2 linked regions of the Archangium violaceum genome follow. The protein of the gene in region 2 interacts with the protein of the main gene of each other region in a pairwise test. Links are inferred from orthologs where the notes say so. Each region holds a gene or a part of one and is shown on either strand. Other genes may lie near its edges.

Region 1 (2,955 bases), 1.3 Mb from region 2 along the record:
GCGCATCTCGAAGTCCGCCTTGCCTCCCTCCGCGCCCGTCTCCAGCGCGCTGTGGATGCGGTCCGCCATGCCGCTGGCGACGACCTGGTAGTCGAAGCCACCGGACTGCGACTGGCCCAGCTCGCGCACCTCTTCCACGCCCGTGCCCGTGCCCTCCACCGCCTTGCGGACCTGATCGGCGGTGAGCGGCTGCTCGGAGCGGAAGTTGATGATGCCGTTGGCCAGGTCCGCCACCACGTTCTTCATGGGACCCAGGGCCTTGATGGCGTTCTCGGCCTTGCCCGCGCTCTCCTCGGTGAGCTGCGTCACGCCGCCCAGCCGCAGGAGGAACGAGTTCTCCTCGGCCGCGCCGATGCTCTGCACCGACACGTCGTGCAGCCCGCCGGCCTCGGCGCGCTTGCGCACATCCGCCGCGGACACGGGGTGGTTGAACTTCACCTCCACCACCGTACCGCCGGCGAAGTCCACGCCGAAGTTGAACCCGAAGACGGCGATGCCCACCAGGATGGCCAGGTTCAACGCCGTGGAGATGAAGAGGGCCGGCTTGCGCTTGCCGATGAAGTCGATGTTCGTCTTGTGCTTGAGGATCTGCATCTGCTGTTCCCCCGGGCCCGTTTAGACGGACACCGTCTGCGCGTTACGGCCGTGAACGAAGTAGGTCATGATGACGCGCGTCACGAGGATGGACGTGAAGAGCGACGCCAGCAGGCCGATGATGAGCGTGGTGGCGAAACCGCGCACCGGGCCCGTTCCCGTGAAGAAGAGGATGAAGCCGGCGATGAGCGCGGTGACGTGGGCGTCGAAGATGGTCCAGAAGGCGCGGTCATAGCCCTGGTCCACCGCGGCGCGCACCGTCTTGCCGTGGCCGATCTCCTCGCGGATGCGCTCGTTGATGAGCACGTTGGCATCCACCGCGATGCCCAGTGTCAGCACGAAGCCGGCGATGCCCGGCAGCGTCAGCGTGGCGTTGAAGAGCGCCAGGCCGCCCAGGATGAGCAGGCCGTTGAGCAGCAGCGCCACGTCCGCGATGATGCCCGCGCCCTTGTAGTAGATGGCCATGAAGGCGATGACGAGCGCCAGGCCCACCAGCGCCGACAGGCTGCCCTTGCGGATGAGCTCGTCGCCCAGCGCGGCACCCACCTGGCGGATCTCACCGGTGGTCACCGGCGCCGGCAGCGCGCCCGCCTTGAGGGCCAGCGCCAGCGTCTGCGCGTCCGACAGCCACTCCTGCAGGGGACGGCCACCCGCGCGGCCCATGGTGATGCGCGCCCGGCCACCGCCGATGCGCTCGTTGATGCGCGGCGCCGACTGCACGTAGTCGTCCAGCACGATGGCCATGCGCCGGCCCGTGCCCTTCTCGGTGAGCTGCTCGAACTCGCGCGCGCCGGCCGCGTCGAAGCTGACGTTCACCTCCGGCTCGTTGAGCTGGCTGAGCGAGGCATCCGCGCCCGTCAGGCTCTCGCCCGTCAGTGGCACGTTCTTCTCCACCAGGAAGGTGCGGTAGCTGTCGCACACGCCCTTCTTCGTCGCGCTGGGCACGCACTCGAGCAGCACCTCGCGGCCCTCGGGCGTCTTGCCCTTGAAGTACTCCAGCAGCGCCTCGCGGTTGGGGCCCTGCAGCTGCGGGAAGCCCTCGCTGTTGGTCAGCGTGATGTTGCTGCCCTCGGGAGGAGGATTCTGCTGGATGACCTGCCCGAAGAAATCGGTCGAGTCGTCCACCATGCGGAACTCGAGCTGCGCCGTGGTGCCCACCAGCTCCTTGGCCTGCTCCGGGTCATTGCGGCCCGGCAGGGAGATCTGGATGGCGTCGGTGCCCAGCTTGCGCACGTCCACCTCGGCCACGCCCCACTTGTCGATGCGGCGGCGGATGACGAGCATCGCCTGGTCCACCGACTCCTCGCGGAAGCGGTTCACCTGGCCCTCGTCCGGCGCGAGCGTCAGCTTCGCCCCGTCACGCGCCACCCGGACGAAGTCGGTGAAGGTGGCGAGCACCTCCTTCTCGATGGCGTCCATGGTGGCCGGATCCTGCGCCGTCAGCGTCATCTGCAGCGCCTGGGGATCCGTGTCCACGGACACCTGGCCCAGCTGCTTCTCGTTGATGTAGCGGGCGATCTGATCACCCCGGCGCTCGGTCCGCTTCTGGAGCGCCGTCTTGGTGTCCACCCGCATCACCATGTGGATGCCGCCCTGCAGGTCCAGCCCCAGGTTGATGCGGTACTTGGCGGGGGGAGCCCACTTGGGCAGGCGCTGCTCGAGCAGCGCCAGGTTGTTGCGCTCGCTCTTGTCGAGCACGAACATCGAATAATAGGAGGGGATGAGGAACCACACGGTCAGCAGCGTCACGCCGATGACCAGGCCCAACCTCCAGTACCAGCCGCGGTCCATTACTTCTCCTCCTTCTTCTCTTCGGTCTTGGCGGCCGCCGTCGGCTCGCTCACCGCGAACCGGCCCGCCACGGACGACTTGAGCACGCGGATGCGGACCCCGGTGGCCACCTCGAGCGTTACCTCGCGCTCGGAGACGACCTGGATGCGCCCGATGATTCCACCCTGGGTGATGACCTCATCACCCTTCTTCAGCCCGGAGAGCAGCTCGCGGTGCGCCTTCATCTGCTTCTGCTGGGGGCGAATCATCACGAAATACATGATGGCGAACAGGCCGATGATGAAGACGATGTTCATCATCCCGCCGGGTCCGCCCGCTGCCTGGGCGAGGATCAGAAAGCTGTCTGCCACAAACCGCCTCGTTGCTTGGAAAGGGTTCGGCCCCACCGCCGTCCACCAGCGGACAACGGATAAGCCGGAAAGGTGGGCCTCTTAGCAGCAGGCGCACATCCCGGGCAAGTGAACGGCGAGGAGGGGCTGGCCTTTCCGAGGTGCGTCATGCCCGCCCGCCCACCTCCTGGGTGCCCCCCTCCGAGGGAAACTCGGGGGTCGTCAATCCGGTCCCGCTCCA
Region 2 (4,742 bases):
TGTTCCACCAGGTGGAGGGCCTGCTGGTGGACAAGGACGTCAGCTTCGCCGAGCTCAAGGGCACCCTGGACGCCTTCGTGAAGGCCTTCTTCGGCTCGGACACGCGCACGCGCTTCCGCCCGTCCTTCTTCCCCTTCACCGAGCCCTCGGCCGAGGTGGACATCTCCTGCACCTCGTGCGGCGGCAAGGGCTGCCGCGTGTGCAAGCAGACCGGCTGGCTGGAGGTGCTCGGCAGCGGCATGGTGCACCCCAACGTCTTCAAGTACAGCGGCTATGACCCCACCGAGGTCACCGGGTACGCGTTCGGCATGGGCGTGGAGCGCATCGCCATGCTGCGCTACCGCATCGACGACCTGCGGATGATGTTCGAGAACGACTCGCGCTTCCTGGAGCAGTTCTGATGAAGATCTCGGTCAAGTGGCTCGGAGACTACGTGGCGCTGCCGGCGTCCGTGGATGAGCTGGCGCGCAAGCTGACGGCCGTGGGTCTGGAGATCGAAGGCCTCGAGCGTCCCGGCGAGGGTCTGCGCGGCGTGGTGGTGGCGCAGATCAAGGAGTCCGTCCAGCACCCCAACGCGGACAAGCTGTCCGTCACCAAGATCGACGCGGGCGGCAAGGAGCCGCTCCAGGTGGTGTGCGGCGCCAAGAACTACAAGGTCGGCGACAAGGTGCCGCTGGCCACCCTCGGTACGAAGCTGCCCAACGGCGTGGAGATCAAGCAGGCCCCCCTGCGCGGCGTGGACAGCTTCGGCATGCTCTGCTCCGCCAAGGAGCTGGGTCTGTCCGAGGATGCCTCGGGCCTGCTCATCCTCCCGCCGGAGCTGAAGCCCGGGACGCCCATCGCCGAGGCGCTCGGGCTGGATGACGTGGTGCTGGAGGTGAACGTCACCCCCAACCGGCCGGATGCCCTGTCGCACCTGGGCGTGGCCCGGGAGGTGGCGGTGGCCACCGGGGGCACCCTGCGTCCGCCCCAGCCGAAGCTGGCCGAGTCCGGTGCGCCCACCTCCGAGAAGGTGAAGATCCGCATCGAGGACCCGGTGCGCTGCCCGCGCTACGCGGCCCGTGTCATCGAGAACGTGAAGATCGGCCCCTCGCCCCAGTGGCTGCAGGATCGGCTGAAGGCCTGCGGGGTGCGCCCCATCAGCAACGTGGTGGACGTCACCAACTTCGTCCTCCTCGAGTACGGCCAGCCGCTGCACGCCTTCGACCTGGACCGGGTGGCGGGGCAGGAGATCATCGTCCGCACCGCGAAGCCGGGCGAGAAGATGACCACGCTCGATGGCAAGGAGCGGGCGCTGGAGCCCGAGGACCTGCTCATCTGCGACCGGGACAGGGCCCAGGCCCTGGCTGGCGTGATGGGAGGCTCGGACAGTGAGGTGAGCGCGGGCACGACGCGCGTGTTGCTCGAGTCCGCCCACTTCCAGCCCTCGAGCATCCGCCGCACGTCCAAGCGCCACGGCCTGCACACCGAGGCCTCGCACCGCTTCGAGCGCGGGGTGGATATCGACGCCACGATCGCCGCCGCCGACCGGGCCGCGGCCCTCATCGCCGAGCTGGCCGGTGGCACGGTGGCCCCGGGCCGGGTGGACGTGTACCCGAAGCCCCAGCCGCCGCGCCGGGTGACGCTGCGCTACGGCCGCGTGGAGAAGGTGCTGGGCGTGGCCATCTCCGAGGCCGACTGCCGGCGCATCCTCGGCACCCTGGGCTTCCAGGCGGTGGAGGAGGGGAGTGGGCAGACCACCTTCGAGGTGCCCCGGGCCCGCGTGGACGTGGAGCGCGAGGAGGACCTGATGGAGGAGCTCGCCCGCGTCCACGGCTACGACAACATCCCCGCCCGGTTGCCGCGGGGGCTCGCCGAGCTGGCTCCCGAGCCGGCCGCCTCCGAGGCCGAGCGCCGCACCCGCCAGGCCCTGTCCGGGGTGGGGCTGAGCGAGGTGGTGAACTACTCCTTCGTCGCGCCGCGCACGCTGGAGGTGCTGGGCGGGAAGGAGCAGCCGGTGGCGCTGCTCAACCCGCTGAGCGTGGAGCAGTCGGTGATGCGCACCAGCCTTCTGCCGGGCCTGCTGGAGAACCTCTCCCGCAGCGTGCGGCACCAGGTGGACAGGGTGGCCCTGTACGAGACGGGCCGGGCCTACTTCCGCGATCCCGAGGGAGGGCAGGGCCAACGCCCGGCCACCCGCGAGGTGCACCGGCTCGCCGGCCTCGTGTGGGGTCTGCGCGGTGGGCGCACGTGGACGCAGAAGGACGCGCGGGCGGACTTCTATGACGCCAAGGGCGCACTGGAGGCCGTGCTGCACGCGCTCCACGTGGAGGGCGTCCGCTTCGTCCCCGCCGAGGCTCCGGCCTTCCACCCCCGCGCCTGCGCCCGGGTGGAGCTGGCCGACGGCACGGTGCTGGGCCACGTGGGCGAGCTGCACCCCCGGGTGATCAAGGGCCTGGAGCTGCCTCGGGACGTCTTCGTCTTCGAGGTGGACACCGCGCCGCTGTACTCGGCGGCCCGGCTGGTGCCGGCCTGGGGAGGGCTGCCCCGCTTCCCCGCCGTGCTCCGGGACCTGGCCGTGGTGGTGCCGGTGGAGCTCCAGAACGACGAGGTCCGCCGCGTCATCCTGGAGGTCGGTGGCACCCTGGTGGAGGACGCCCTCATCTTCGACGTCTACACCGGCAAGCCCATCCCCGAGGGCCGGAAGAACCTGGCCTACGCCATCCGCTACCGCTCGCCCGAGCGCACCCTCACCGACGCCGAGGTGAGTGCCGCGCACCAGCGAATCATCACCGAGGTCAACCAGCGCCTGGGTGGCGCCCTGCGCGCCTGAAGGTTGGGTGACTGCGGGAAAACCTGAGTGAAACCGGTGGGTTGACAGTTGTCGGGGAAGGCTGTCACAGTCCGCCGGGTTCACGGCAGAGAGGGGCGCGAAGGTACTCGCATGACCAAGGCGGACATCATCGAAGGGGTCTACGAGAAGGTCGGCTTCTCCAAGAAGGAGTCGGCGGAGATCGTCGAGCTCGTCTTCGACACCTTCAAGGAGACGCTGGAGCGCGGGGACAAGATCAAGATCTCGGGTTTCGGGAACTTCCAGGTGCGTCAGAAGAAGGCGCGCGTGGGGCGTAATCCCCAGACCGGCAAGGAGATCGAGATCTCGGCCCGCCGCGTGCTGACCTTCCGGCCGAGCGCGGTGCTGAAGGCGGCCCTCAACGGCGAGCAGATTCCGGAGAACCACTCCGAGCTGGATGCCGCGGAGGACGCGGCGGCCGACGCGGCCGAGGCAGCCGGGCTGGATCCCGAGGATCTGGACGAGGCCCTGGAGGAGATGGAGGAGCTCGAGCCCATGAAGGCCTCGGTGGGCGGAATGAAGGCGAAGGCCGAGTGAGTTTTTGAAGGGCCGCCCGATCTCGTACTTGACCTGGGAAACGGGTGGGGGCATAAGGCAGCCCATCTCGACGGCGCCGAACGGCACCGGCGGGAGACGAAATCTCGGGGCGTAGCGCAGCCTGGTAGCGCACTTGCTTGGGGTGCAAGTGGTCGCTGGTTCAAATCCAGTCGCCCCGACCATCGAAAGCCCTGGAGTTTCACTTCACGGTGGGCTCCAGGGCTTTCATCTTCTCCTCCAGGGGAGAGGTGCTGTGGGGAGTTAGTTCAGTTGGTTAGAACGCCGGCCTGTCACGCCGGAGGCCACGGGTTCAAGTCCCGTACTCCTCGCCAACAAGAAGGGCCTGGAATCGAGAGGGAAACCTCAAAGATTCCAGGCCCTTCGCCTTTTCTCATCCACCTGTCTTTCCCTGCGTCGCGGAGCCCGTCTTCCATGCGCGTCAGGTAACTTCGGGCCTGCTTCACGTCTTAACGAGCGATCGACACCCGCTGCACTGATGGGGGGATTGCTCATGTTGGAACGTAGAACCAGATTGATTGCCTACACGGCGTTTCTGTTGGCCCTCGCGGGATGCCCTGCCCCGGCGCCGAAGGAGATCGCGCCGACGCGGGAAGGGCTCGATGCGTACGCCCGGAGGCTCTACGACCTGGCCGAGGCCTCGGACCAGGGGCAAGCCGACGCGCTGGACGCGGAGCTCCGCCGGACCTTCCACTTCCTCGGCGTCCCGGTCGTCGACAGCCGCCAGCTCCCGGCCGACGAGCTGACCCAGCGGTTGGAGTCTCCCCATCCCCCCGCGGTCGACTTCGAGCTCCAGCTCCTCGCCCAGGGCTTGCGCTCCGGCGTGGTCGTGAGCCTCGAGTCGTTGCTGTTGGAGCTCGGGGACCAGGGCTTCAAGACCCGGGATCCCTCCGCCAGCCTCACGCCGGAGCACCTCATCGAGAAGCTGTCACCGCTGGTCGAGAAGGGTGACTACACCCAGGCCGAACGTCCGCTGGCGCTGATCCTGGCGCTGGGGCGCGAGCGCGCGCGCCGCTCGGGCGTTCCGCCGACGAACGCCGTGTTCGGGGATGACGTTCTGGATCCGCTCCAGCTCACGCTGTTCATGCGACAGGTCCTCCCGATCTACGCGGCGGCCCGTGCCGGGACCACCCAGGGCAAGCTCCAGAGCCAGCGGTCCGCCGCCGTGCTCCAGGAGATCGTGCTGGAGAAGGTCATCGAAAGTGTACCCGGCCTCGCGGATGCATTCGCGAAGGGCGGGGTCAACCTGGTCAAGATGGCCGTCATGCTCTACGGATCCAAACTCTATCTGAGTGCGACACCCACGAAGCTGTGGCACCAGCGGCCCGGCGCGGACTCCGTCAGCACGCTCACCGCT

Evidence for each region. The genes of interacting proteins can lie anywhere in the genome.
Region 1: the proteins of pheT (region 2) and secD interact in binary tests that used the Escherichia coli proteins (3 or more experiments, as listed by UniProt). The link is inferred for Archangium violaceum from one-to-one orthologs.

What each region holds. Positions count from the first base shown.
Region 1 is NZ_CP069396.1:4,892,777-4,895,731, reverse strand. It holds secD (protein translocase subunit SecD), read right to left. Parts: upstream 2,386-2,955; coding sequence 616-2,385; downstream 1-615. Other genes in the region: yajC (preprotein translocase subunit YajC), read right to left, coding at 2,385-2,735; secF (protein translocase subunit SecF), read right to left, coding at 1-594. UniProt on the Escherichia coli protein: Part of the Sec protein translocase complex. Interacts with the SecYEG preprotein conducting channel. SecDF uses the proton motive force (PMF) to complete protein translocation after the ATP-dependent function of SecA.
Region 2 is NZ_CP069396.1:6,237,970-6,242,711, forward strand. Bases 1-3,106 are described here. They hold pheT (phenylalanine--tRNA ligase subunit beta), read left to right. Parts: upstream 1-400; coding sequence 401-2,812; downstream 2,813-3,106. Other genes in these bases: pheS (phenylalanine--tRNA ligase subunit alpha), read left to right, coding at 1-401; JRI60_RS55165 (integration host factor subunit alpha), read left to right, coding at 2,924-3,106. In the rest of the region: more of JRI60_RS55165, read left to right, coding at 3,107-3,367; JRI60_RS25090 (Ig-like domain-containing protein), read left to right, coding at 3,879-4,742.